Regions from separate parts of the Bradyrhizobium sp. LeoB3 genome, predicted to be linked through region 1. Evidence: predicted binding sites of a transcription regulator. Region 1 holds the regulator's gene; each other region holds the start of a gene.
The links. The regulator PhoB, encoded in region 1, activates phosphate uptake and scavenging genes when phosphate is short. The targets are predictions, from matches to a motif close to TGTCATNNANCTGTCAT.

Region 1 (9,687 bases):
TCGTCGCCGGCATGCCGGACCCGGCCGTGCTGCTCGACCGCGCCGGCCGCGTCATTCATCTCAATGCCGCGGCGGCCCAGTTGGCGCCGGCGCTGCGCAAGAACGAGCTGGCCCAGTTCGCGCTGCGCTCGCCGGAGATCATCACCGCGCTGCGCGAGGCGATCGCCACCACCGAGCCGCGGCGCGCCACCTATCTCGACCATGTCCCGGTCGATCGCTGGATGGAATTGGTGATCACGCCGGTGCCGGTGCCGACCCTGTTCGGCGGCACCGACAAATGCATGCTGATGACCTTCCACGACCTGACGCCGCTGCGACGGGTCGAGGAAATGCGCGCCGACTTCGTCGCCAATGCCAGCCACGAATTGCGGACGCCGCTCGCGGCGCTGTCGGGCTTCATCGATACCCTGCAGGGGCCGGCCAGGGACGATCCGCGGGCGCGGGAGCGCTTCCTTGGCATCATGCATACCCAGGCTACGCGGATGGCGCGGCTGATCGACGATCTGTTGTCGCTGTCACGGGTCGAGCTCTCGGCCCATGTCCGCCCCGACACCTGCGTCGACCTGATCCCGATCATCCGCCAGGTCGCCGACGGTCTGGAGCCGCTGGCGCGCGAGCGGCAGGTCGTGATCGAGATCCAGCTTCCCGAGACGCCGGTCATGATCGCGGGCGACCGCGAGGAGCTGTTGCGGCTGTTCGAGAACCTGATCGAGAATGCCCTGAAATACGGCGCCTCCGGCGGCCGGGTGATCGTCTCGCTGAAGGAGGCCGCCTCCGGCGAGGGCGCCCCGGAGATCCGGGTCCTGGTGCGGGATTTCGGTCCCGGCATCGCCCCGGAACACCTGCCGCGGCTGACCGAGCGCTTCTACCGGGTCGACGTCGGCGACAGCCGCCTCCAGGGCGGAACCGGGCTTGGATTATCCTTGGTGAAACATATTCTTAACCGTCATCGCGGCCGTCTTTTGATCGAAAGCGTGCCGAAAAACGGCGCCACTTTTACCGCCTGTTTTCCCCAGGTGAAGACCCCTGCGGCGGCATAAAATCAAGCAATTTCAATTGCTTGAATGTGTCATCCAACTGTCATCCAACCTTCGTAAAACGAGCATCGACCGCTCCTAAACGGACCGGCGTGAGCGCGATCGGGCGCATCCGGCGCTTCGCTCACAGGATTGGAGACCACCCCATGAATTTCTTTAGGACAATCGTCGCTGCCGGCTTGGTGGCCGTTTCGACGTCGGCCTTTGCGGCCGATATCACTGGCGCAGGCGCGACATTTCCGTTCCCGATCTATTCCAAATGGGCGGACGCCTATAAGAAGGAAACGGGCAACGGGCTGAATTATCAGTCGATCGGCTCCGGCGCCGGCATCAAGCAGATCCAGGCCAAGACCGTGACCTTCGGTGCCACCGATGCGCCGCTGAAGGCCGAGCAGCTCGAGAAGGACGGACTCGTCCAGTGGCCGATGGTGATGGGCGCGATCGTGCCGGTCGTGAACCTCGAAGGCATCAAGCCGGGCGAGCTGGTGCTGTCGGGCGAAGTGCTCGGCAACATCTATCTCGGCAAGATCACCAAGTGGGACGATGCGGCGATCGCCAAGCTCAATCCGAAGCTGAAGCTGCCCTCCGACGCCATCACCGTCGTGCGCCGCTCGGATGGTTCGGGCACCACCTTCAACTTCACCGACTTCCTCTCCAAGTCGAATGCCGATTGGAAGTCCAAGGTCGGCTCGGGCACCGCGGTCGAGTGGCCGGTTGGCGTTGGCGCCAAGGGCAACGAGGGTGTTGCGGGCAACATCAGCCAGACCAAGAACGCCATCGGCTATGTCGAATACGCCTACGCCAAGCAGAACAAGCTGACCTATGCGGCGATGGTCAACAAGGCCGGCAAGACCGTGCAGCCGACCATTGCTGCGTTCCAGGCCGCTGCTTCCAACGCGGACTGGGCCAAGGCTCCGGGCTACTACGTGATCCTGACCGACCAGCCGGGCGATGCGTCCTGGCCGATCACCGCGGCGACCTTCATCCTGATGCACAAGGAGCCGACGGATAAGGCGGCCTCGGCCGAAGCCATCAAGTTCTTCAAGTGGTCGTTCGAGAAGGGTGGCAAGGCGGCCGAAGAGCTCGACTACATCCCGATGCCGGAGCCGGTCGTCAAGCTGATCGAGAAGACCTGGTCGTCGGACATCAAGAGCTGAGCCTCGCATAGCGAGCGTCGCGCCCTGTCCTCTGCGGGCGCGACAAAGTCGAGAAACCGGAATCCATCGCTTCGCAACCGAAGCTGTGGATTCCGGGTCTACGCCCGACGGGGTGCATCCTGCGACGATGCGGGAAAACGTTCAGGACGGGTCGCGCAGTAAGTTGCGATCGAGTAAACACAGGGGATTGGCGTGGCAGACATGGCCGTTCAAAGCGACGTAATGGCAGCCTCCGGACCTTACGATCGTGCCAGGGCCCTCAGCGCCTTCAAACTCGGTGACATCACCTTCTACTGGATCACCCGCGCCTGCGCGATTTCGGTGCTCCTGATCCTAGGCGGTATCATCCTTTCGCTGATCGCCGGCGCCTGGCCGGCAATGAAGGAATACGGCTTCTCGTTCCTGTGGACCCAGCGCTGGGCGCCTTCGGCAGACCCGCCGGTGCTCGGCGCGCTCGGGCCGATCTACGGCACGCTGATCACCTCTGTCATCGCGATGATGATTGCCATTCCAGTTGGCATCGGCATTGCGATCTTCCTCACCGAGCTCTGCCCACAATGGCTGCGCCGCCCGATCGGCATCGCGATCGAACTGCTCGCCGGCATCCCCTCGATCATTTACGGAATGTGGGGCTTCTTCGTGCTGGGCCCGTTCCTCGCCAACACCTTCCAGCCGTTCATGATCCGCGTGTTCGACGGCGTGCCGGTGCTGGGTGCGATATTCGCAGGCCCGCCATCCTATCTCAGCCTGTTTAACGCCGCGCTGATCCTGGCGATCATGGTGCTGCCCTTCATCACGGCGATCTCGGTCGACGTGTTCAAGACGGTGCCGCCGGTCCTGAAGGAGGCGGCCTACGGGGTCGGCTGCACCACCTGGGAAGTCGTCCGCAACGTCGTGATCCCCTACACCCGCGTCGGCGTCATCGGCGGCATCATGCTGGCGCTCGGCCGCGCCCTCGGCGAGACCATGGCAGTGACCTTCATCATCGGCAATTCGTTCCGCATCTCCTCCTCGATCTTCGCGCCGGGCACGACGATCTCGGCGGCGATCGCCAGCGAATTCGCCGAGAGTGACGGATTGCACCAGTCGGGTCTGATCCTGCTCGGCCTCTTGCTGTTCGTGCTGACATTCATTGTTCTCGCCTGCGCGCGACTGATGCTGATGCGTCTGGAAAGGAAGGCGGGGAACTGACATGAACCCGATTTACAAAGCACGCCGCCGCAACGACATCATCATCCGCGGGCTTTGCATCGCCGCCGCCGCGTTTGGGGTGACCTGGCTGGCGCTGATCCTGTTCACGTTGTTCTACAACGGTCTCGCCGGCCTCAGCCTCGACGTCTTCACCAAGAACACGCCGCCGCCCGGCTCCACCGATGGCGGTCTGTTGAACGCGATTGTCGGCTCGGTGATCATGACCGTGATCGGCGTCGGCATCGGTGCGCCGCTCGGCCTGTTCGCGGGCACCTATCTGGCCGAATACGGCAAGCATGACCGGCTCACCTCGGTGATCCGCTTCATCAACGACATCCTCTTGAGCGCGCCGTCGATCATCATCGGCCTGTTCATCTATGGCGCGGTTGTCGTGCCGATGGGCGGCTTCTCCGCGCTGGCCGGCTGCCTGGCGCTGGCGGTGATCGTCATCCCGGTTGTGCTCCGCACCACCGAGGACATGCTGCTGCTCGTCCCCAACCCGCTGCGGGAGGCGGCCTCCGCGCTTGGCCTTCCGCGCTCGCTGGTGATCAAGCGGATCGCCTATCGCGCGGCGCGCTCCGGCCTGATCACGGGCGTGCTGCTGGCGACCGCCCGCGTCGCCGGTGAGACCGCCCCGCTGTTGTTCACCGCGCTGTCCAATCAGTTCTTCAGCCTGAACCTGACCAAGACGATGGCGAACCTGCCGGTGACCATCAACAACTTCGTGCAGAGCCCCTACGCCTATTGGAAGGAGCTCGCCTGGAGCGGGGCCTTGCTTATCACCTTGACCGTGCTCGCGCTCAACATCGGCGCGCGCATCCTCGGCGCCGAAAGGAGCGCAAAATGACCGATCTGTCCGTATCGACGACCAGCCCGAGCGCGGCCATTCCCCAGAAGTCGCTGCCGGAAGCGGCGCCAAAGGTGACTGCACGCAGCCTCAACTTCTATTACGGCGAGCACCATGCGTTGAAGAACATCAACCTGACGCTCGGCACCAACCGCGTCACCGCCTTTATCGGCCCGTCCGGCTGCGGCAAGTCGACCCTGCTCCGGATCTTCAACCGGATGTACGACCTGTATCCCGGCCAGCGCGCCACCGGCCAGTTGATGCTGGACCAGACCAACATCCTCGACCCCAAGCTCGACCTCAACCTGCTGCGGGCGCGGATCGGAATGGTGTTCCAGAAGCCGACGCCGTTCCCGATGACGATCTATGAGAACATCGCCTTCGGCATCCGCCTTTACGAGAAGATCTCGAAATCTGAAATGGACGGCCGCGTCGAGAAAGCGCTGCGCGGCGGCGCGCTGTGGAACGAGGTCAAGGACAAGCTCAACGCCTCCGGCCTGAGCCTCTCCGGCGGCCAGCAGCAGCGCCTCTGCATCGCCCGCACGGTTGCGGTGCGGCCCGAAGTTATCCTGTTCGACGAGCCCTGCTCGGCGCTCGATCCGATCTCGACCGCCAAGGTCGAGGAATTGATCCAGGAATTGTCGGAGGACTACACGATCGCGATCGTCACGCATAACATGCAGCAGGCGGCGCGCGTCTCCGACAAGACCGCGTTCATGTATCTGGGCGAACTGATCGAGTTCGACGACACCAGCAAGATCTTCACCTCGCCGAGCGATCGACGTACCCAAGACTACATCACCGGCCGGTTTGGTTGAGGAGGGACATCATGGCTTCTGAACATACCGCCAAGGCATTCGACAGCGATCTTCAGGAACTGACCCGTCTGGTCGCAGAGATGGGCGGGCTGGTCGAACGGATGATCACCGAATCCGTCGATGCGCTGATCCGCCGCGACGTCGCGCTCGGCAAGCGTGTCGTCGCTTCCGACATCGAAATCGACAGCCTGCAGCGCGTGATCGAGGAGCGCGCCGTGCTGACGATCGCCCGCCGCCAGCCGATGGCTGTCGACCTGCGCGAGATCGTCGGCGCGATGCGGGTGGCGACCGACCTCGAGCGGATCGGCGACCTCGCCAAGAACATGGGCAAGCGCGTCGCCGCGCTGGAGAACGACTTCCAGCCGCTGAAGCTGATCCGCGGCCTGGAGCACATGACCGACCTCGTGCTGTCGCAGGTCAAGTCCGTGCTCGACGCCTATGCCGCGCACGATCTGCCGGCGGCGATGAACGTCTGGAAGAGCGACGAGGAGGTGGACGCGATCTGCACCTCGCTGTTCCGCGAGCTCCTCACCTACATGATGGAAGATCCGCGCAACATCTCGTTCTGCATCCACCTGATGTTCTGCGCCAAGAACATCGAGCGGATCGGCGACCACGCCACCAACATCGCGGAAACGGTCTTCTACATGATCGAGGGTCAGCAGATCACCGACAAGCGGCCGAAGGGGGATATGACGACGTTCGCCACGACCGTTCCGGGCAACTAGAGCAACATCCGGAAAGTCGACGCCGGCTTTCCGCCAAGATCCTGCTCAAACATCAAAGGAAGAGTGGGATGACGATTCAAGCAGAGAGTCATCCCGCTATAGGAGAAGCCAAGCCGATGAGCGCACGCATTCTGGTGGTCGAAGACGAAGAAGCGCTGACGACGCTGTTGCGCTACAATCTCGATGCAGAAGGCTATGATGTCGAAACGGTCGCCCGTGGAGACGATGCGGACACAAGGCTCAAGGAACGTATTCCCGACCTTGTCGTGCTCGACTGGATGCTGCCGGGACTCTCCGGCATCGAGCTGTGCCGCCGTCTGCGGGCGCGGCCGGAGACCAAGCAGCTCCCGATCATCATGCTGACCGCGCGCGGCGAGGAAAGCGAGCGCGTGAGGGGGCTGGCGACCGGTGCCGACGACTACATCGTCAAGCCGTTCTCGGTGCCTGAACTGCTCGCGCGGGTGAAGGGCCTGTTGCGCCGGGCAAGCCCGGAGCGGCTCGCCACCGTGCTCACCTATGGCGACATCGAACTCGACCGCGAGAAGCGCCGCGTCGCGCGCTCGGGCCGCCCGATCGATCTCGGCCCGACCGAATATCGCCTGCTGGAGTTCTTCCTGGAGCATCCCGGCCGCGTGTTCAGCCGCGAGCAGCTGCTCGACAGCGTTTGGGGCCGCGACATCTATATCGACGAGCGCACCGTCGACGTTCACATCGGCCGCCTGCGCAAATTGCTCAATCCCGGCCGCGAGCAGGACCCGATCCGCACCGTCCGCGGCGCGGGCTACGCGCTCGATGATCGCTTCGCGAAGGCCGAGCAGTCGTAAACCGGCGACCTCAATCCGTAGCCCGGGTGCAGCGAAGCGTAGCCCGGGGAAATTTGGACCTGCCGATACAGCGTTCCCGGGTTGCGCTGCGCTCCACCCCGGCTACGATCTGTCGTCGGCTTACTTGCCTTGTGACGGCTTGACCGTCGGACGGCGGCGGTCAGCCGCCGGCTGGTAGGCGATGCGGGAGTGGTGCGCGCAATAGGGCAGGCCGGGAAGCGCCTTGCCGCCGCAGAAGAAGAATTCCGGGCTCGAGGGATCGCCGACCGGCCAGTGGCAGGTGGCCTCGTTCAATTCGAGCAGCGACAGCCGCTGGCTCATCGGCACCACATTGTCGTAGGCGATAGGGTCCGCTTCCACCTCCACCTCGAAGGCGTGGGCGAGCGCGGTGTTGCCGCGGGAGACCGGACGCGCCACGCGCATCATCGGCTGTGCCGGACGCGCCTTGCGCTGCCGCGGCGCGGCTGCAGCAGGACTCTTGGCGCGGCCCGAGAGGCCAAGCCGGTGCACCTTGCCGATCACCGCATTGCGGGTCACGTTGCCCAGTTCCGCAGCGATCTGGCTGGCCGAGAGGCCACCTTCCCAGAGCTTTTTCAACTGCTCGACGCGTTCGTCGGACCAGGTCAATACCGTCATCGCATCTTTCCCTTCGCGTTGCGCCGGCCGATCCTGGGACAGCGCTGCGATGCCTAATCTCAAAAATCCCTGCGGGCAGAATCCCTTAAGGCTCGCCGGGCACGAAAACCGCACCCGAACGTGTACGCCGCACACAAAGGACTCTAAGGGATCAAAACTGCCGCACGAGATGTCGTACCCGACAGGCCAAACGCTACAATATGGCGTGACTCTGGCGCAAGAGTCCGCGCCTATGCGTCCACATGTTCCGACATTTAGGGATTGCAATCGGGCTTTCCACCACACCGGAAAACTGCGGATTACCGGTACTTTGCCGCGCAGCCTGGCGGCTTCGTGGAGATTGACAGCACCTGCCGCGCGCATAGAATGCCTTTACGTGCCGCCCTGCAAAGGCGGCACGTTTTGTTTTCGCTGGATGAGCTTCAGCCGCGTGTCTGCATCGCTGCACGCCGCCGGGGCTTGTCTGAAAGGCTTGTCTGAACCCTTCAGTGATCGCCATGACCGACCGCGCCACGTCGCATCTGCTTCCCGTTTTTGCCAGGGCCGATCTCGGCTTCGAACGCGGCGAAGGCTGTTGGCTGATCTCGACCAAAGGCGAGCGTTATCTCGACTTCACCTCCGGCGTCGCGGTGAACGCGCTCGGCCATGCCCATCCGGATCTGGTGAAGGCGCTGCAGGAACAGGCGACGAAGCTCTGGCACATGTCGAACCTGTTCAAGAGCCCGGACGGCGAGAAGCTTGCCGCGCGGCTGTGCGAGCAGAGTTTTGCGGACTTCGTGTTCTTCTGCAATTCCGGCGCGGAAGCGATGGAGGGCGTGATCAAGGTCGTGCGTCACTATCACTTCTCGAAGGGGCATCCGGAGCGCTACCGCATCATCACCTTCGAAGGCGCCTTCCATGGCCGCACGCTCGCGACACTCGCAGCGACCGGCGCCGCTAAATATCTCGAGGGCTTCGGTCCGCCGATGGACGGCTTCGACCAGGTGCCGCATGGCGATATCGAAGCGGTGAAACGTGCGATCGGTCCAGAGACCGCAGGCATCCTGATCGAGCCGGTGCAGGGCGAAGGCGGCGTGCGCTCCGCGCCGCCGGCCTTCTTCAAGGCGCTGCGCCAGCTCTGCGACGAGCACGGCCTGCTGCTCGCCTTCGACGAGGTGCAGACCGGCATGGGCCGCACCGGCGATCTCTTCGCCTACAAGCGCATCGGGGTCACCCCTGATGTGATGTCGCTGGCGAAGGCGCTCGGCGGCGGCTTTCCGATCGGCGCCTTCCTTGCGACCGCGGAAGCTGCGTCCGGCATGACGCCGGGCTCGCATGGCTCGACCTTCGGCGGCAATCCGCTCGCGGTCGCGGCCGCCGGCGCCGTGCTCGATGTGATGCTGAAGCCCGGCTTCTTCGATCACGTGCAGAAGATGTCGCTCCTGCTCAAGCAGAAGCTCGCCTCCGCGGTTGACCGCTATCCGTCCATTCTCGCCGACGTGCGCGGCGAGGGGCTTCTGATAGGCGTGAAGGCCGTGGTGCCCTCGGGCGACCTCGTCAACGCCCTGCGCGAGCAGAAGCTACTCACAGTCGGCGCCGGCGATAATGTGGTGCGCTTCCTCGCGCCGCTGATCGTCAGCGAGGCCGAGATCGAGCACGCCATCGGTTGCCTGGAGCGCGCCTGCACCGCGCTCTCAACCGGACCTTCGAAGAAGGCAGCGGGATGATGAGCAAGGCGCCCCGTCACTTCCTCGACATCAACGAAATGTCGCTCAACGAGCTGCGCGCCATGCTGGCCGCCGGCGCCGCCATGAAGGCGAGACTGAAGGCGCATGAGAGGGCTACGAAGCCGCTCGAAGGCAAGACGCTGGCGATGATCTTCGAGCGTCCTTCGACCCGCACGCGAGTGTCGTTCGACGTCGGCATGCGCCAGCTTGGCGGTGAATCGATCATGCTCACCGGCGCCGAGATGCAGCTCGGCCGTGGCGAGACCATCGCCGATACGGCGCGCGTGCTGTCGCGCTATGTCGATGCGATCATGATCCGCATCCTCAACCACGATGCGCTGTTGGAGCTTGCCGCGCATGCCACCGTCCCCGTGATCAACGGGCTGACGCGCCGCTCGCATCCCTGCCAGGTGATGGCCGACCTGATGACGTTCGAGGAGCGTCGCGGTTCGATCGAGGGCAAGACCGTGGCCTGGACCGGTGACGACAACAACGTGCTGGCGTCATGGGCGCATGCCGCCGAGCGTTTCAAGTTCGCCCTCAATATCGCGACGCCGCCGCAGCTCGCGCCGAACAAGGCGATGCGCGACTGGATCAAGGCGACCCAGGCGCCGATCGTGCTCGGCAACGACCCCGAGGAGGCCGTGCGCGGCGCCGATTGCGTCGTCACCGACACCTGGGTGTCGATGGGCGACAAGGACGGCGAGCACCGGCACAATCTGCTCCGGCCCTATCAGGTCAAT
Region 2 (9,687 bases), on a different contig from region 1:
CTATCTGACGCTGATGGGCGCGGTGATCGTGCTATTGATCGCGGTTGCGGTCGGACTTTCCTACGACAAGCGCATCGCCGCCGTGTTCGTCGCCTCCTCCATCGCAGTCTTCGTGCTGCTGCGTTTGATCGCCGCCGGGTTGATGGCGCTGGCGCGCCGGCTGCCGCGTAGCCGCGTCACCATGGTGCGGCTGGCGGTCGCCAACATCCACCGGCCCGGCGCGCTGACGCCATCGGTGGTGCTTTCGCTCGGCCTCGGGCTCGCCGTGCTCGTCACCATCACCCAGATCGACGGCAATTTGCGCCGCCAGTTCCTCGCCGCGCTGCCCGACCGCGCCCCCTCGTTCTTTTTCATTGATATTCCCTCCACCGAGGCCGACCGGTTCAGCGCTTTTCTGAAGCAGACCACGCCGGACGGAACGGTCGAGGACGTGCCGATGCTGCGCGGGCGCATCGTTGCCGCCCGCGGCGTCAAGGCGGACGAGTTGAAACCATCGGTCGACGCCGAATGGGTGCTGCAGAGCGACCGCGGCCTGACCTACACCGGAGAGGTTCCCAAAGGCTCGAAGATCGTCGAGGGCGAATGGTGGGGCGCCGACTATCACGGCCCGCCCCTGGTCTCGATGGAGAAGAAGATCGCCGACGGGCTGAGGCTCAAGATCGGCGACGAGATCGTCGTCAACGTGCTCGGCCGCGACATTTCGGCGAAGATCGCCAATCTCCGCAACATCGACTGGCAGGGGCTCGGCATCAATTTCGTGCTGGTGTTTTCGCCCAACGCCTTCAAGGGCGCCCCGCACAGCCATGTGGCGACCCTGACGGAGGCGCATCCGTCCCCTTCCGATGACGCCCGCATCATCAAGCAGGTCTCCGACGCTTTCCCGATGGTGACGAGCGTCCGGGTCCGTGAGGCGCTGGAGACCATCGGCAGCGTCGTCACCAATCTCGTGCTGGCGATCCGCGGCGCCAGCGCGGTGACGCTGATCTCGGCCATCCTGGTGCTGGGCGGCGCGCTCGCCGCCGGCCACCGCCACCGCGTCTATGACGCGGTGATCCTGAAGACGCTCGGCGCCACCCGCGCCCGCCTGCTGGGCGCCTATGCGCTCGAATATCTCATGATCGGCTTCGCCACCGCGCTGTTCGGCGTATTCGCCGGCTCGATCGCCGCCTGGCTGATCGTCACCCGGCTGATGACGCTGAGTTTCGTCTGGGAGGCCGGCAGCGCTGCGGCGGTGGTGGTCGCGGCCCTGATCGTCACGGTCGGGCTCGGGCTGGCCGGCACGCTGCTGGCCTTGAACCAGAAGCCCGCCGCCGTGTTGCGGAATTTGTGACAATTTGAAGCGGGGAACGAGGCCGGTTAACACCGGTTTTGCCTTGAAATAAGGGCCAGAGCGACATTCAGCCGCGCGTGGAAGCTTGCGGCGGTTGTGTTAGTTTCCCACATACGCCTTGGGTCGGATGGGCGGTTTGATGACACGGATTTTAATGTCCGCAGGCCGCGCTATCTGAGATAGATTATACTCGGTCCCGCAAATCCCTTGCGACCGGAACAACCACGGGAATTCGACCATGTCGGACCTAGACCGTAACTATGCCTCTCCCTTCGGCCGGGCCGCCGGTCGCATTGACACTGCGACGGTCGACGCCGGTCTGCGCGCCTACATGCTGCGCATCTACAACTACATGTCGATCGGCCTAGCGATCACGGGCCTGGCCGCGCTCGGCGTCTATATGGCGGCGGTGACGGCGGATCCGTCCGCAGCCGTCGCAAAGTTCGGCAACGCCTATCTGACGCAGTTCGGCTATGCGATGTTCGTCAGCCCGCTGAAGTGGCTGTTCATCCTCGCACCGCTGGTGATGGTGTTCGTGATCTCGGCCGGCATTAACCGGCTGCAGCCCGCGACTGCTCAGCTCCTGTTCTGGGTGTTCTCGGCGCTGATGGGCCTCTCGCTGTCGTCGATCTTCCTGGTGTATACGCACACCTCGATCGTGCGGGTGTTCTTCATCACCGCGGCGACCTTTGGTGCGCTCAGCCTCTACGGCTACACCACCAAGCGTGACATGAGCGGCATGGGCTCGTTCCTGTTCATGGGCCTGATCGGCATCATTATCGCCAGCCTGGTCAACCTGTTCCTGGCGAGCTCGGCGCTGCAGTTCATCGTTTCGGTGGTCGGCGTGCTGGTGTTCGCGGGCCTCACCGCTTGGGATACCCAGCGGCTGAAGAACGACTACATCTACGGCTACGCCTCGCAGGGTGGCGCGATTGCCGAGCGTGCGGCGATTACCGGCGCACTCTCGCTCTACCTGAACTTCATCAACCTGTTCACGCTGCTCCTGCAGCTCCTCGGACAGCGCGACTAAGCGCCTCCGGCAGTACCAACGATCGAAGCCCCGGCCTCACCGCCGGGGCTTTTCGTTTGCGCGCTCAGTCCCCTACCCGGGCTCGTTCCCGAGCATCCACCCTTGGCGAGAAAGGCGTGGATGGCCGGGTCAAGCCCGGCCATGACAGATAAGGAGTGCGTTGCTCCCGGGAAACCTGCTGCTATCTTGCCGCCATGTCCGCCGTCGAGATCAGGCCCGCCACTGAGGCCGACCTTCCCTCCGTCACTGCAATTTACGAGCACGCGGTGCGCTTCGGCACCGCGACGTTCGAGCTGGTCCCGCCGGACCTCGCGGAGATGACGCGCCGCTTCAGGGCGCTGACGGATGGCGGCTTTCCCTATTTCGTCGCCTTCCTTGACGGACGCGTGGTCGGCTATGCCTATGCCGGGGCCTACCGCCCGCGTCCGGCCTATCGCTTCACGGTGGAGAATTCGATCTATCTGGATCCCTCGATCCACCGCCGTGGCATCGGCCTGCAACTGCTGCAGCGGCTGATCAGCGAATGCGAGGCGCGCGGCTACCGGCAGATGATCGCGGTGATCGGAGACTCCGCCAACGCCGGGTCAATCGGCGTTCACCTCAAGACTGGCTTCACGCTGATCGGAACCCATCCGAGCGTCGGCCTCAAATTCGGCCGCTGGCTCGACACGGTGATGATGCAGCGCGCGCTCGGCGACGGCGCCACCACGGTGCCGACCGACGATCCGGGCCGGCGTTAATTCTCTGTCATTCCGGGGCGCGCGTAAGCGCGAACCCGGAATCCAGAGGTTGGTGAGAGCGCAATTTGCCGCACGAGACTCCGGGTTCGCTTCGCGCCCCGGAATGACGGACGCCGCGGCCTTAAACAACCGCCAGCTTGCGGTCGATCACGAGCAGCACGCGCTCCAGCTCATGGCCGCGGCGCAGGATCAGGCCGGTCGCCGAGATCACGCTGTACATGCCCTGCTTGCGGGCGAGCCGCGGGTCCTTTTCGATTCGATAGATCGGGACTTCGGAGGAGCGGCGGAACACCGAGAATACGGCGCGATCTTTCAGGAAGTCGATCGCGTAATCGCGCCACTCGCCGTCGGCGACCATACGGCCATAGAGATTGAGGATGCGATTGAGTTCGAGACGATTGAACGTGACGCGGTTCTGTAGCGGGCTGGCAGCGACGGGCCGCGCCGCCGCGCGAAGCCCGCTTGGATCGGTGTCCTCCGATATCGATATCATCAAGCGCCTCCTGTCATGCGGCTGACATGATTGCGCTAACCGGGCAGCGCCGCAAGGGTTCAGAGCCGCCGTGCGACGAATGGGAAGATTTTCCAGGAGTCACAGTATCGTTAGAAAGAATCTTATTGCTGCCCCACTTCCGCCCACCGCCCGCCCCGCTGCCCTGCGAAAAGGAAATCCTGCGTTGGCCCGGTTCTTTCGGTTCCGGATTCCTCAGCCCCCAGCCCCCCGGGGCCGTCGGGACCGGGCCTGTTCGCAGGGGAGTTAACTCCCTTTTGACTGGGCCAACGAGAGTTGGTCCTTTTCTTTTTTGGGGTCCCTCACGACACGTCATTCCGGGCACGCGACAGCGTGAACCCGGAATCTGGAGGTTGATGGCGAGAGACTCCGGGTTCGCGCGATGCGCGCCCAGAATGACAGGATGTGGCGGGTTTGATTTAGACCTTACCGCAGCGGCGTCATGGCCGCACCGAGCATCGGGCCCGGCTTGTCGCGATTGCCGTCCTGGACATAGACGACGGCGGCGTCGACGCCTTCACGCGAGATGTTCTCGATCGGCACGGTCCAGCTTCCCGCGCTGCCATTCCAGTCGCCGACCTTCAACAGGTTACGCACCACGTTGTGGTAGGTGATCTCTTGCCCGCGATTCTCGCCGCGCCCGATCGAGATCGGCACCGCCTTGGAGATCGAGCAAATCCAGACTTCGCCATGCTTGACGCGCGGCCCATTGCTGGCCGCCACCGAGACATTGATCTGCCTGCCGGACAGCGACATCGTCACCGGCACCGACATCACGCCCTCGGTCGCGGTATCCTTGATCGCAGTCTCGATGCCGACGCGATCGCTGCCGATCACCTTCGCCGAGCCGTTAACGATGACTTGCGGCGTATAGACGTCGCGGTCGCCGCGCACATGCGAATAGGCTTTCTGGCGCGCGCTGAAGCGCGAATCAGCCAGCGTGTCCTTCCAGCCGAGATAATCCCAGTAGTCGATCGGCATGCTGAGCGCGATGACATTCGGGTCCTTGGCGAGTTCGCCGATGATTTTGTCGGCCGGCGGGCAGGACGAACAACCCTGTGAGGTGAAGAGCTCGACGACCGCACGGGGATCGGCGTGGGCCGGTCGGATGATCGCGATAATGGCGCAAACACTGAGCGCGCCGGACCAAAGCGAAAGACGATTATAGGCCATCATCGCTGTCATTCTGAGAACCGATCGTGATGATTTCCATCCGTAATTGTACGGGACATGAGAGACGACCCTGAAGAGTATGCCCCTGACGTGCGAAAGCGGCCTTTTTCATAGGCCGCCCGCATTTTCCTAGCCATTCACGTAGCAGTGAGGCACCGATCACAAATCCGCGTTAGGCCGCGAGCTTGCGCAACACGTAGTGCAGGATGCCGCCGTTGCGATAATAATCGAGCTCATCGAGCGTATCGATGCGGCAAAGCAGCGGGACATGCTGCACTTTGCCATCGCTGGAGGTGACGTCCGCCGTCAGCATCTGGCGGGGCTTCAAATCGCCCTGCAAGCCACGAATCGTGACCTTCTCGTCGCCCTTGATGCCGAGCGACTGCCATGACGTGCCCGGCTCGAAGGTGAGTGGCAGCACACCCATGCCGACCAGATTGGAGCGATGGATGCGCTCGAAGCTCTGGCAGATCACCGCGCGAACACCGAGCAGGCGGGTGCCCTTGGCCGCCCAGTCGCGCGATGAGCCGTTGCCGTACTCGGCGCCGGCGAACACCACCAGCGGCACGCCTTCCGCTTGGTACTTCATCGCGGCATCGTAGATCGACATCTGCTCGCCGTCGGGCCAGTGCTTGGTGTTTCCGCCTTCCGGAATGTTGCCGTCGGCGCCCTTGAGCATGAAGTTCTTGATGCGGATGTTGGCAAAGGTGCCGCGCATCATGACCTCATGGTTGCCGCGCCGCGTACCATACTGGTTGAAGTCGGCGGGCCGCACCTGATGCTCGCTCAGGAATTTACCGGCTGGCGACGTCAGCTTTATCGAGCCGGCCGGCGAGATGTGGTCGGTCGTGATCTTGTCGCCGAACATGGCGAGGATCCGCGCCTCGACGATGTCGGTGATCGGCTCGGGCTCCTTCTTCATGCCCTCGAAATAGGGCGGGTTCTGCACATAGGTCGAGCTCATGTTCCAGCGATAGGTCTCGCTCTCGACCGTCTTGATCTTGCGCCAGTTGGTATCGCCCTTGAACACGTCGGCGTATTTCTTCTTGAAGATCGACGCGGTGACGAACTTCTTCATGAAGGCGTTGATTTCCTTCGCGGTCGGCCAGATGTCCTTCAGGTAAACCGGCTTGCCGTCCTTGCCGTCGCCGATCGGCTCGACCGCGAGATCCTTGGTCACGGTGCCCGCCAGCGCGTGCGCGACGACCAGCGGCGGCGAGGCGAGATAGTTCGCCTGCACGTCAGGACTGACGCGGCCCTCGAAGTTGCGGTTGCCCGACAGCACGGCGGCGGCGACGATGCCGTTGTCGTTGATCGATTTCGAAATCTCTTCCGGCAGCGGGCCGGAATTGCCGATGCAGGTGGTGCAGCCGAAGCCGACCAGGTTGAAGCCGACCTTGTCGAGATCGGCCTGCAGGCCGGAATTGGCGAGATATTCCGCCACCACCTGGCTGCCCGGGGCAAGCGAGGTCTTCACCCAAGGCTTCGCCTTCAGGCCCTTGGCGACCGCGTTGCGTGCCAAAAGGCCGGCGCCGATCAGGACGCTCGGATTGGAGGTGTTGGTGCAGGAGGTGATCGCCGCGATCACGACGTCGCCATGGCCGAGATCGAAGTTGCGGCCCTCGACCTGATAGCGCTTCTCCGCATCATCGGCCTTCTTGTATTCGCTGGCGAGCGCCGTTGCGAAGCCGGTCGCGACCGCAGGAAGGGCGACGCGGCCCTCTGGGCGCTTCGGCCCGGCCATCGACGGCACGACATCCTTGAGATCGAGAATCAGCTTTTCCGTGAACACCGGATCGGTCGATTTCGCCGTGCGGAACAGGCCCTGCGCCTTGGCGTAGGCTGAGACCAGCGCGACGCGGTCCGCCTTGCGGCCGGAGGTCTTGAGATAATCGATGGTCGCGGCGTCCACCGGGAAGAAGCCGCAGGTCGCGCCGTATTCCGGCGCCATGTTGCCGATCGTCGCCTTGTCCGCGACCGAAAGATAATCGAGGCCGGGGCCGAAGAACTCGACGAACTTGCCGACGACGCCCTGCTTGCGCAGCATCTGCGTCACCGTCAGCACCAGGTCGGTCGCGGTGACACCTTCCTTGAGCTGGCCCTTGAGCTTGAAGCCGACCACTTCGGGCAGCAGCATCGACAAGGGCTGGCCGAGCATGCAGGCTTCCGCCTCGATGCCGCCGACGCCCCAGCCGAGCACGGCAAGGCCGTTAACCATCGTGGTGTGCGAATCAGTGCCGACAAGCGAATCGGGATAGGCGACCTCGAAGGTGCCGGTCTTCTTGCCGACCGTCATCTTCTCCTTCTTGGTCCAGACCGTCTGGGCCAGATATTCGAGATTGACCTGGTGGCAGATGCCGGTACCAGGCGGCACCACCGAGAAGTTCGAGAATGCCTTCTGGCCCCATTTCAGGAACTCGTAGCGCTCCTGATTCTGCTTGTATTCCTCGACCACATTCTTGGCGAAGGCCTTGTTGTCGCCGAAGAAGTTGACGATCACGGAGTGGTCGATGACGAGGTCGACCGGCACCAGGGGGTTGATCTTCTCCGCGTCGCCGCCGAGATTCTGCATCGCGTTGCGCATCGCCGCGAGATCGACCACGGCCGGAACACCCGTGAAATCCTGCATCAGCACGCGCGCGGGGCGGAAGGCGATTTCATGCTCGAGCTTGCGCTTCCTCAGCCACTTGCTGACTGCGACGATATCTTCCTTCTTGACGGTGCGGCCGTCCTCGTTGCGCAGAAGGTTTTCAAGCAGCACCTTCATCGAGTATGGCAGCTTCGAAATGCCCTTCAGACCGTTCTTCTCTGCCGTAGGCAGGCTGTAATAGACGTAGGTCTTGCCACCGACCTTGAGGGTCTTGCGGCATTTGAAGCTGTCGAGCGATGTCATGCGAGGAAATCCCACTTATTCCGTTATACCCGGCAAGGGTATTTTTATACCGGCAGCGGCGAGGTCGGCTTCCCGCTTGCGGAGGCCGATGGTGTGCTGCATCAAGTTCCGGGGCTTATAGAATCTTTCTAGAAGCGCCGCCACACCGACGAGCGCGCCACAGCCTTGCGCCACCCAAAAATTCTCAACGGCTAGCGAAAGATTTCTTTGAGCATGATCCGAAAAAGTGGGGACCGGTTCTCCCCGCGACAAACGCGAAGCGTCTGCGCGGCGATCGTGCTTGGACAGATCTAGAGGGCCGTGAAGGGCATGATGCGGCTCTCGGGACAAAACTTGCGATGCGTGCGGGGCGGCCGCGAAGTGTTTTCCGGATTAGGCTTTGCAGCATCATCGGGCGAAGCGCTTGCCATCACCGGCCCCAACGGCTCGGGCAAGACCTCGCTGTTGCGCGTGATCGCCGGCCTCTTGGTGCCGTCGGACGGCTCGATCACGCTCGATGGCGGCGAGGCCGAACTGACGGTGGCCGAGCAGGCGCACTATCTCGGCCATCGCGACGCGCTGAAGCCGGGCTTAAGCGTGCTCGAAAATCTTTCCTTCTGGCGGGATTTTCTCGGCGGCGAATCGGATGACGCCGGCCGATGCCTCGCCTCCGTCGGTCTTGACCATGCGACCCATCTGCCCGCCGCCTACCTCTCCGCTGGCCAGCGCCGACGGCTGTCGATCGCGCGGCTGCTGGTCGCGCGACGGCCGGTCTGGCTGCTGGACGAACCGACCTCCGCGCTCGACACCAAAGGCCAGGACCTCTTCGTCACTTTGATGCGCGATCATCTCGCAGGCGGCGGCATCCTGATCGCCGCCACCCACACCCCGCTCGGCATCGATGTCAGGGAAATGCGCATGGGGGCTGGGTCATGACCGCGCTCTCGGCACTGATTCGGCGCGACATCCGGATTGCGCTGCGCGTCGGCGGCGGCGCGCTGATCGGCGTGTTGTTCTTCCTCACCGTCACCGTGCTGATGCCGTTCGCGGTCGGGCCGGACCTCGCGCTGTTGACGCGGCTGGGACCGGCGATCCTCTGGCTCGGCGCGCTGCTGGCGAGCCTTCTGACGCTGGACCGGCTGTTCATGGCCGACCACGAGGACGGCTCGCTGGATCTCATCGTGATGAGCCGGACGCCGCTGGAACTCGCCTGCGCGGCGAAGGCGCTGGCGCATTGGCTTGCCGCCGGCCTGCCGTTGATCGTGGCAACGCCCGTGCTCGGGCTGCTGCTCAATCTCGATGGCACCGCGACCTTGGCGGTGGCGCTGACGCTGCTGGCGGGCACCCCCGCGCTCACCTTCACCGGCATGATCGGGGCGGCGCTCGCCGTCACGTTGCACCGCGGCGGGCTGCTGCTGGCCGTGCTCGTGCTGCCGCTATCGATTCCCGTGCTGATTTTCGGCGTCGCGGCCTCGCAAGCCGCGATTATGGGCCCATTGTCGTTCGGAACCCCGTTCTCGATCCTGTGCGCGCTGTCGCTGGTGAGTTTCGTGGTCGGGCCTTTTGCCGCAGCCGCCAGCCTGCGGCATGGGCTGGATTGAGATCAATCAACTCTTCACGAGAGGTTTTGGGCCAATTGCTTGCGACGCCGGCCGCGACTATCAGAGAAAGCCATGAGCCTGATCGACCTTGCGAACCCCACGAAATTCCTCGCGCTGACCGCGCGCGTGCTGCCGTGGCTGGCGGGCGCGACCGCGATCCTGCTCCTGATCGGGCTCTACCAGTCCGCGATGGCGCCGGACGATTACCAGCAGGGCGCGACAGTCAAGATCATGTTCATCCACGTGCCGAACGCGTGGCTGTCGATGTTCGTCTGGGGCATCATGAGCATCGCCTCGCTCGGCACGCTGGTCTGGCGACATCCGCTCGCTGACGTCGCGGCAAAGGCCGCAGCCCCGATCGGCGCCGCCTTCACCTTCCTCGCCCTCGTCACCGGCTCGCTATGGGGCCGGCCGATGTGGGGGACCTATT
Region 3 (9,687 bases), on a different contig from region 1:
ACGCGTGTCGGAAGCGTCATGGACTGTTCATGGATCTGATTAACACCACCTGGGAACTGCAGGCGGCCTGCGACCGCTTGGCCGCCCACCCCGTTATCACCGTCGACACCGAGTTCCTGCGGGAAACGACCTACTACCCCCTGCTCTGCGTGCTGCAAATGGCGAGCCCGGACGAGGCCGTCGTGATCGACGCGCTCGCCCCCGACATCGACCTCACACCGTTCTTCAAGTTGATGGCCAACGAGCAGGTGCTGAAGGTATTCCACGCCGCCCGGCAGGACATCGAGATCGTCTGGCACCGCGCCAACACCATCCCGCACCCGATCTTCGACACGCAGGTTGCGGCCATGGTGCTCGGCTATGGTGACAGCATCGCCTATGACCAGCTCGTCGAGCGCATCACCGGCCATCGGCCGGACAAGACCCACCGCTTCACCGACTGGTCGCGCCGCCCGCTCAGCGCCGAGCAGACCCAATACGCGGTCTCCGACGTCACGCATTTGCGCGATGTCTTCAGCGCGCTCGATGCCGACCTGAAGAAGCGCGGCCGCGGCGACTGGGTCAGCGAGGAGATGGAGATCCTGACCTCGCCACGCACCTACGACTTCCATCCGGAGCGCGCCTGGGAGCGGCTGAAAACCAGGGTGCGGAAGCCGCGCGAGCTGGCAGTGCTGATCGAGGTCGCCGCATGGCGCGAGCAGGAGGCGCAGAGCCGCGACGTGCCGCGTTCGCGCGTGCTGAAGGACGAGGCGGTGGGCGATATCGCAACGCATGCGCCGACGTCGCTGGAGAAGCTTGCCAACCTGCGCTCGCTGCCGAAAGGATTTGAGCGCTCGAAATGGGGCACGGACATCATTGCCGCCGTGCAGCGCGGGCTCGCCCGGGATTTCGCCAAGCTGCCGAAGATCGAGAAGCCGCGCAACAATTCCAACGGTGCGGCGATCGTCGAACTGTTGAAGGTGCTGCTCAGGATGACGTCCGAGCGGCACGCAGTCGCAAGCAAGGTGATCGCGACCGTCGACGATCTCGAGCAGATCGCCGCCGACGATCATGCCGACGTCGCCGCCCTGCACGGCTGGCGCCGCGAATTATTCGGCGAAGCGGCACTCAAGCTCAAGCACGGCCGGCTGGCGCTTGCGATCGACAAGGGACGCGTGGTCAAGGTGGAACGCGCCAAGGAGTAGCCGGGTAGTTATCGCCGTGCGCAAACCCAGCGGACTTGTGTTGAAATTCCAGGTCGCAAGCAACACTTTGTGCACTTTCATCCCATAGGTTGCGGCATCATCCCTTTACACGGGACAAGAAACGTATGCCGCATGATCTGGTCGGCAGCGCTGCGCCCATGCAGCGCAAGAAACTTGAAGACGCGCTTCGCCCTGAGTGGGGAGATTTGCGGGTGTTCCTGCTCTGCGCACGGAACCGCAGCTTCAGCCGCGCCGCCGACGTCCTCGGCGTGCCGGCAACCGCAATGATGCGCAAGATCGCCAAGCTCGAGGACGATCTCGGCTGCCAACTGTTTTCGCGCGACGAGGCACAACTGGCGCTGACCGGCGAAGGACGGGCGCTGCTGTTCGATGTGGAACAGATGGAGCGTCTCAGCCTCAACATCGTCAGGCGCGCGCGGGCGCCGGCGGAGGTGAGCGGCACCGTGCGGATCGCGGTGACCGAGGCACCCGGGAACTTCTGGGTGCTGCCGCGGCTGATCACGTTCGAGCGGACCTACCGCAACATCATCGTCGAGCTGCGTTGCGTATCTGACTGCGCTGAAGTTCCGCGGCAGGAGGCGGACATCTCGCTGCAGGTCGAGCGCCCCAGCGATCCCGAACTGATCGCGACGAAGATCGGCCGGTTGCACATCCACGCTTTCGCCTCGAAAGCCTATCGCGATGCCTATGGCCTGCCGACATCGATCGCGGAGCTAAGGCACCATCGCATCGTCAAGCAGGATGGCGTGCCGCATGGCGACGGCACCTACAAGCGGATCCTCGGCGTGGACTCGCTGGAGGGCATCGTCGGCATTTCCACCAATTCCAGCGTGGCCGCGCTCTACGCCGTCGAACAGGGCGCGGGAATCGGCTTCCTGCCGAGCTCGGTGATTGCGCTCGGCGCGCCGCTGGTCGCAGTCGACCTCGGCGTCAACCACCAACTGGATCTATGGCTCTGCTATCATCGTCAGTTCCGCCACTCGGACCGTCACACGCTGATGATCGAATGGCTGAAGAGCATCTTCGATCCCAAGGTCTATGCCTGCTTCCGAGACGAATTCGTCCATCCCGACGAATTGACGCCGTTGATGGTGGGATCGCGCGAACATTTCGGATTGCAGAACTACGTGGCTCCAAAGCCTTTCCCGACCGAGGCGACTACCACTTGAACTCGACGCCGACAGTGCCCTGGTGCGACTGCATCGCGGCGCGGAATTTGCCATCGTAGTTGAGGTAGAGCCGCGCGGTATTGGTCAGGTTGAGCGACGCCGCCGCGCCGGCATCTGCGCCATATTGGCTTTCGGCAATGCCCTGCAGCGTGATGCTCTGGCTGCCGAGGCTGACGGTGATATCGCCAAAGTTCTGCGCGACATTGTCGACGAACTTGCCATAGGCCGAAAGGTCCAACACCTTCTGGTCGAAGATCCAGTAGTGTCCGACTTCCGCCCCGATCATGACCCGCATCCGCTCCACGGTGGCGGCGCTGGCAAAAACGGGATCGAGGCCGCCGAATTCCTGGAATGATCCGGTCCTGGCGCGGACATATTCGAGGCTCGCTTTCGGCACGATGCGGCTCTGGTCCTTGTCCCAGTAATAGCTGAGCTCGCTCAGCGCGCCATCGAGCTTGGCGTTGTAACCCGTCGTGGCAAAACCAAGACCGGTATCGCGACTGGAGCGGATGTTGCCGAAGCCGTGCACCACGGCGATCGCCCAGGTCCACGGCCCCTTGTCGACGGTGGCGTGGGCACCGAGTTGGCTCAGATCGATGGCGGCCGATTGCAGCGCGAGCGGCACATCGATGTCGGTGCGGCTCTGGTCGACGGAGAAACCGAGATTGATGCCTGGGGCGATCCGCGCCCCGATGCCGGCCACCCCGCCCCAGGTCTTGCGGCGGTCGCCGACGAAATCCCCGACGGCGTCGTTGCGCGCGGAGATGCCGTAGCCCTCGACCCAGGTGCGAAAGCGCGGCGCCTCGACGCTCTCGGAGGCACCTCCTCCACCGGGGTTGGTCCGCCATAACCGGTTGAAGCCACTGGTCGCCTGGTTGCCGATCCGCTCCAGGAAGTTGCTGCCAAGATTGGCTATCGCCGAGCCCGCCGCGAGATCGGCGTTAACCATGCTGGCTGTCAGCGACGGGATCGGCGCCGGACTTACGCTCGGCGTCGGGCTGGGCGCTGAGGGTGGAGTCGGGGTTGGTGTGGGCATCGTCGGCGGCCGCGATTGCGCCTGCGCCGAACCGATCGTGCCGATGGCCAAGCAAAGCGCGGCCGCAAACGCCCATGCAAGGCCGCGGCACCCTCCGGCGGAGCTTGCTCGCGACGGGCGCCACCAGCATCGCATGTATTTAATTCCCAAACGACGCGAACCTGAAAAATGCGAAAAAAGCGATCGATATCGGCCGATTTGCCCTTAACTCGCCGGGAGCGTCAATCGCGCGGCCCGGCACACTTCGCCCGAAGCCGCAACGTTGTTGTCGATCGGCCACAGGCGTTGCCGCGGAGCACCGATTTTCCGTGGCACACCAAAGGCTTGCTAACCCGCAATTTTCGTGTTGCAATCACCGGTACAATCGGATTGGGCCGTTCGACTGTGCGTTTCGTGACCTTGAAGTCTAAGAATCGGAATTTGATCAGACTGCCGGAAGCCGGTTTGTGGCGTGGCACGCGCGAAGCGTGGCCGCGTCTTTTTTACGTCTAGACGAGGAGACAGGCGATGCCGAAGGGTACCGTCAAGTGGTTCAACCCGACCAAGGGTTATGGGTTCATCAAGCCGGCCGTCGGCGACAAGGACGTCTTCGTCCATATCTCGGCGGTTGAGCGTGCGGGACTCTCTACGCTCAACGAAAACCAAACGATCGAGTACGACCTTGTGGAGAACCGCGGCAAGGCATCCGCGGAAAACCTCAAGGTCTCCTAGACTCCATCACGATCCACTCAGGCAATCATGATTGCTACCCCCGGCATCACCCCGGGGGGATTTCTTTATGGCGTCAGATGTAGCGTTGCACTATTTCGCCGCGGGCGAAATCAGCGTGCCGGATAGCTTTGCGCTCTCCGCCGTCTTGCAGACATCGCCCTCCAGCCTGAGCCGGCCTGCCGCAAGCAGCCGCAGCGCTTCCGGATAGATCTGATGCTCGATCTGGATGACGCGGGCCGCCAGCGTCTCGGGCGTATCGTCATCGGCCACCGCCACCGCGCCCTGCACCACGATCGGCCCGGCATCGGTCTCCGGGATCACGAAATGCACGGTTGCGCCCGAGATCTTCACGCCGGCCTTGAGCGCCTGGCCATGCGGATCGAGGCCAGGGAAGCACGGCAATAGCGACGGATGGATGTTGAGCATCCTGCCGTACCAGCGCTGCACGAATTCGGCCGTGAACAGCCGCATGAAGCCGCCGAGGCAGATCAGTTCGACGTTCTTCTCGTCGAGCGCACGCTGCAGCATCGCCTCGAAGCCGGCGCGGTCCTTGCCGAACGGCTTGCTCTCGATGACGATGGTCGGAATGCCGCTCGCGCTGGCCTTGGCGAGGCCCGCCGCGTCGGCGCGGTTGGAGATCACCACAACGATCTCGGCCGGAAAGTCTTCCGCCTTCGCGGCCTCGATCAGCGCGACCATGTTCGATCCGCGCCCGGAAATCAGGATGGCGACTTTGCGCTTCATTGCGAAAGATCGAGATGGCCGTTGTAGACGACGCGATGATCGCCGGTCGCGTGGATCACCTCACCGAGCAGCGTCACGGTCTCGCCGCTTTCGGTGAACACCTCCATGACGCGCTCGACCGCATCCGCTTTCACGATCGCGATCATGCCGATGCCGCAGTTGAAGGTGCGCAGCAGTTCGAGCTCGGCGATGCCGCCCGCTTCCGCCAGCCATTTGAACACCGGCAGCACCGGCAGCCGGGCCAGATCGATACCGACGCCCAGATGCTTCGGCAGCACCCGCGGAATGTTGTCGGTGAAGCCGCCGCCGGTGATGTGGGCGAGCCCCTTGATCGCCCCGGTCTCACGGATCGCGCGCAGGCACGATTTGACATAGAGCTTGGTCGGCGCCAGCAGCGCGCCGCCGAGCGTCATGACCGGCGAGAACGGCGCCGGCGCGTCGAAGCTGACCCGCGACTGCTCGACGATCTTGCGCACCAGCGAAAATCCGTTGGAGTGAACGCCGGAGGAAGCAAGGCCGATCACGGCATCGCCGATGGCGATATCCGGCCGCGGCAACAGCGTCCCGCGTTCGGCGGCGCCGACTGCAAACCCGGCAAGGTCGTAATCGCCGTCCTTGTAGAGCCCCGGCATCTCCGCGGTCTCGCCGCCGATCAGCGCGCAGCCGGATTCGCGGCAGCCCTCGGCGACACCCGCGACGATCGCGGCGGTCGCCTCCGGGTCGAGCTTGCCGCAGGCAAAATAGTCGAGGAAGAACAGCGGTTCCGCGCCCTGCACCACGAGGTCGTTGACCGCCATCGCCACCAGGTCGATGCCGATCCCGTCATGCAGCCCGGTCTCGATCGCGATCTTGACCTTGGTGCCGACGCCATCGGTCGCGGCCACCAGCACGGGATCCTTGAAGCCGGCCGCCTTCAGGTCGAACAGGCCGCCGAAGCCGCCGATCTCGGCGTCCGCGCCGGCGCGCGCGGTGGCGCGGACCATCGGCTTGATCAGATCGACCAGCCGGTTGCCGGCATCGATGTCGACGCCGGAATCCGCGTAAGTGAGGCCGTTCTTGCGCTCGGTCATGCAAAATTCCAGTTGAAGACGGCTGGTTACGAGGAATTCCGCCCCCGCGCAATGGCTCGCAAGGCGGCAGGCGGTATACTATGTAGATAACAGCCGGCTCAGCCCCCAAAAGGGCCGAATCTTCCGTGAATTCAGGCCGGTAGCCGGGAAGCGACCGAGTTGAGCATACCCAATATCATCACGCTGGGCCGCATCATTCTGGTGCCGGTCATCGTCTGGGCGATCGTCTCCAGCCAGATGGAAATCGCCTTTGCGATCTTCGTGATTGCTGGCGTCAGCGACGCCGTCGACGGTTTCCTCGCCAAGCGCTTCAACATGACGAGCGAGCTCGGCGCCCTGCTCGATCCGCTGGCCGACAAAGCGCTGCTGGTGTCGATCTACGTCGCGCTCGGGATCTGGGGCGCGGTGCCGCGCTGGCTCGTCATCCTCGTGGTCTCGCGCGACATCATGATCGTAGCGGCTGTGATTGTGTCCTGGCTGTTCGACAAGCCGGTCGAGATAAAACCGCTGATGGTCTCGAAACTTAACACGGGGGCTCAGGTTGCCTTCGCAGCCCTGGTGCTGGCCTCGCTCGGTTTCGGTTTCCAGCCAAGGCCTTACGATCTGATCCTGATGGGATTTGTCACCATCTTTACTTTGGTTTCCGTCTCCCTCTATCTCGTGGAGTGGGTGCGGCACATGAGCACGATCGAAGCGCGTTAGAGCGTAAAGAGCGTTTTCGAGCGAAGTGGGCACCGGTTCGCGTAAAGAAAACGCGTCAAGAGAACGGAAGTCCCGGAGAGTTTTGCGTGGCAGGTAGCGTTCACCCTCGTCAGCTTGCGTTGGCGTTGCCACATGCGGAGAGCCTGACCCGCGACGACTTCCTGGAGGGAACGGCGAATGAGGCCGGCCTTGCTCTGATCGAGAGCTGGCCCGACTGGCCGAACCGCATCATGCTGCTGGTCGGCCCCGAAGGATCGGGCAAAAGCCACCTCGCCGCGATCTGGGCCGAGCGGGCCGGCGCGCGCTCGACAGCGGCGCACGCACTGTCGGCCGAGGCCGTGCCGGCGGACCTTGCGACGGGTGCACTCGTGGTCGAAGACCTGAACCCGCACGGCTTCGACGAGCGCGCGATGTTTCACTTGCTCAATCTTGCCCGCCAGGACGAAGCCTTCGTGCTGATGACCGCTCGCATTCCGCCGTCCGCGTTCGAGATCGAATTGCGCGACCTCCGGTCACGGCTGCGCGCGGTACCGACCGTGTCATTGTTGCCGCCAGACGATCTCTTGTTTCGCGGCCTGATCGTCAAATACTGCACGGACCGACAGATGACCGTAGACGAATCACTGGTGAGCTATCTCGCCAGCCGGATCGAGCGTTCCTACGCCGCCGCCCGCCAGGCGGTGGAGCTGCTCGACAGCGAGGCGCTGCGGCTCGGCCGGCCGGTGACGCGGGCGCTGGCAGCGGAACTGTGGCGCAACGCCTGATCCCTGTGACTTGACGGCGCGGGCTTCCGGAACGTCAATGTCATCGAAACGTCATCCACTTATCACAGGGTTTACGTTGCATTTGCTTAAGTCGCTCTGGGCCTGAACTCGAATGGATCGAGAACTTCATGGAATCGGCGCAACCTATTGAAGTACAAGAGAAAGAACAGGTTGCTGAAGGGCTGCCGGCGGTCGCGACGAGCCCCGAACGCTTCATCAACCGCGAGCTTTCCTGGCTGCATTTCAATCGCCGCGTGCTGGAAGAGGCCGTCAATCCCGGCCACCCCGCGCTCGAGCGGGTGAGATTCCTGTCAATTTCAGCCAATAACCTCGACGAGTTCTTCATGGTCCGCGTCGCCGGTATCAAGGCGCAGGTCCGTGAAGGCATTCCCGAGCGCAGCCCCGACGGGCTGACGCCATCCGAACAGCTCGTCCTGATCAACCAGACCGTCTCCAGGCTCGCCTCCGACCAGCAGGCGATCTGGAGCGACCTGCGCACGATGCTCTCGGAAGTTGGCATCCAGCTCGTCGACGGGCGAGACGCCACCAAGACGGAGCGGGCCTGGATCGAGGATCATTTCCTCCACAGCATCTTCCCGCTGCTGACACCGCTCGCGATCGATCCGGCACATCCCTTCCCGTTCATTCCCAACCTCGGCTTCACGGTGGCGCTGCAATTGTCCCGGATCTCCGACGGCAAGGCGATGAACGCGCTGATCCGCATGCCCGGCAAGATTGACCGCTTCATCCGCATCCCCAGTGAGGGCCGGCTGCGCCTGATCACATTGGAGCAGGCCACCGGCCTCTTCATCGGACGTCTGTTCCCGGGCTACACGGTCATGGGCCAGGGCGCCTTCCGCGTCATCCGCGACTCCGAAATCGAAATCGAGGAAGAAGCCGAAGACCTCGTCCGCACGTTCGAGACCGCGTTGAAGCGACGCCGGCGCGGATCGGTGATCCGGCTGGAGATCGAGGCCAAGATGCCGGAGGAGCTGCGCCTGTTCGTGCAGCACGCACTCAACGCCGCCGACGACGAGGTTTTCCTGGTCGACGGCGTGCTGGCCATGAACGAGCTGTCGCAACTCACCCGGCTCGACCGGCCCGATCTCGAATTCACCCCCTATGTGCCGCGCCATCCGGAACGGGTGCGCGACCATGGCGGCGATATCTTTGCCGCGATCCGCCAGAAGGACCTGATCGTCCACCACCCCTACGAATCCTTCGACGTCGTGGTGCAGTTCCTGCAGCAGGCCGCACGCGATCCCGAGGTCGTCGCCATCAAGCAGACGCTCTATCGCACCTCGCAGAATTCACCGATCGTGCGCGCGCTCGCGGAAGCGGCTGAGGCCGGCAAGTCGGTCACGGCGCTGATCGAGCTGAAGGCCCGCTTCGACGAGGAAGCCAACATCCGCTGGGCGCGCGACCTCGAACGCGCCGGCGTGCAGGTGGTCTACGGCTTCATCGAGCTCAAGACCCACGCCAAGTTGTCGATGGTGGTGCGCCGCGAGGGCAGCAATCTTACCACTTACGTCCACACCGGCACCGGCAACTACCATCCGGTGACCGCGCGCATCTACACCGATCTCTCCTACTTCACCTGCGATCCGGTCATCGGCCGCGACGCCGCGCGCGTGTTCAACTACGTCACCGGCTATGCCGAGCCGAGCGACATCGAAAAGATGGCGGTGTCGCCGCTCACGCTGCGCAAGCGCGTCATCGAGCACATCCAGGGCGAGATCGGTCACGCGCGTCATGGCCGGCCTGCCGCGATCTGGATGAAGATGAACTCGCTCGTCGACCCCGACATCATCGACGCGCTCTATGAAGCATCGCAGGCGGGAGTGCCGATCGAGCTCGTGGTGCGCGGCATCTGCTGCCTCAGGCCGGGGTTATCAGGACTTTCCGAGAACATCCGCGTCAAATCGGTGATCGGCCGCTTCCTGGAACACGGCCGAATCTATTGCTTCGGCATGGGATATGGGCTGCCCAGCGCGAAAGCGGCTGTGTATATCTCCTCTGCCGACATGATGCCGCGGAACCTCGACCGCCGTGTCGAGGTGCTCTGCCCGCTGCAAAATCCCACGGTTCATCAGCAGGTTCTCGAACAGATCATGGTCGCGAATCTGAAGGATACGGAGCAGAGCTGGCGATTGTTGCCCGATGGATCGTCAACGCGTATGAAGGCCGCGAAAGGCGAAGAGCCTTTCAACCTTCATAATTACTTCATGACGAATCCGAGTCTGTCGGGCCGTGGAAAGTCTCTCAAGGAATCTTCGCCGCGCCGTC

Region 2: a site for PhoB is predicted at 3,605-3,621, ahead of ACZXDY_RS15225 (DUF2794 domain-containing protein). Genes of this name have one in related genera too.
Region 3: a site for PhoB is predicted at 7,440-7,456, ahead of ACZXDY_RS14665 (RNA degradosome polyphosphate kinase). Genes of this name have one in related genera too.

The regions. Positions count from the first base shown of each region.
Region 1 covers NZ_JBVBEF010000037.1:66,061-75,747, forward strand. Annotated here, with positions in the region: gene ACZXDY_RS23125 (ATP-binding protein) at 1-1,040, shown strand, start outside; gene pstS (phosphate ABC transporter substrate-binding protein PstS) at 1,184-2,194, shown strand; gene pstC (phosphate ABC transporter permease subunit PstC) at 2,396-3,385, shown strand; gene pstA (phosphate ABC transporter permease PstA) at 3,387-4,232, shown strand; gene pstB (phosphate ABC transporter ATP-binding protein PstB) at 4,229-5,050, shown strand; gene phoU (phosphate signaling complex protein PhoU) at 5,062-5,778, shown strand; gene phoB (phosphate regulon transcriptional regulator PhoB) at 5,895-6,602, shown strand; gene ACZXDY_RS23160 (GcrA family cell cycle regulator) at 6,723-7,238, opposite strand; gene ACZXDY_RS23165 (acetylornithine transaminase) at 7,736-8,944, shown strand; gene argF (ornithine carbamoyltransferase) at 8,944-9,687, shown strand, end outside.
Region 2 covers NZ_JBVBEF010000018.1:79,364-89,050, forward strand. Annotated here, with positions in the region: gene ACZXDY_RS15210 (ABC transporter permease) at 1-1,330, shown strand, start outside; gene ACZXDY_RS15215 (Bax inhibitor-1/YccA family protein) at 1,569-2,360, shown strand; gene ACZXDY_RS15220 (N-acetyltransferase family protein) at 2,555-3,100, shown strand; gene ACZXDY_RS15225 (DUF2794 domain-containing protein) at 3,222-3,593, opposite strand; gene ACZXDY_RS15230 (DUF1223 domain-containing protein) at 4,038-4,796, opposite strand; gene acnA (aconitate hydratase AcnA) at 4,957-7,677, opposite strand; gene ccmA (heme ABC exporter ATP-binding protein CcmA) at 7,990-8,592, shown strand; gene ccmB (heme exporter protein CcmB) at 8,589-9,257, shown strand; gene ACZXDY_RS15250 (heme ABC transporter permease) at 9,330-9,687, shown strand, end outside.
Region 3 covers NZ_JBVBEF010000017.1:64,781-74,467, forward strand. Annotated here, with positions in the region: gene rnd (ribonuclease D) at 30-1,184, shown strand; gene ACZXDY_RS14625 (LysR family transcriptional regulator) at 1,310-2,374, shown strand; gene ACZXDY_RS14630 (autotransporter outer membrane beta-barrel domain-containing protein) at 2,364-3,323, opposite strand; gene ACZXDY_RS14635 (hypothetical protein) at 3,322-3,618, shown strand; gene ACZXDY_RS14640 (cold-shock protein) at 3,918-4,121, shown strand; gene purN (phosphoribosylglycinamide formyltransferase) at 4,212-4,865, opposite strand; gene purM (phosphoribosylformylglycinamidine cyclo-ligase) at 4,862-5,935, opposite strand; gene ACZXDY_RS14655 (CDP-alcohol phosphatidyltransferase family protein) at 6,095-6,637, shown strand; gene ACZXDY_RS14660 (P-loop NTPase family protein) at 6,724-7,401, shown strand; gene ACZXDY_RS14665 (RNA degradosome polyphosphate kinase) at 7,530-9,687, shown strand, end outside.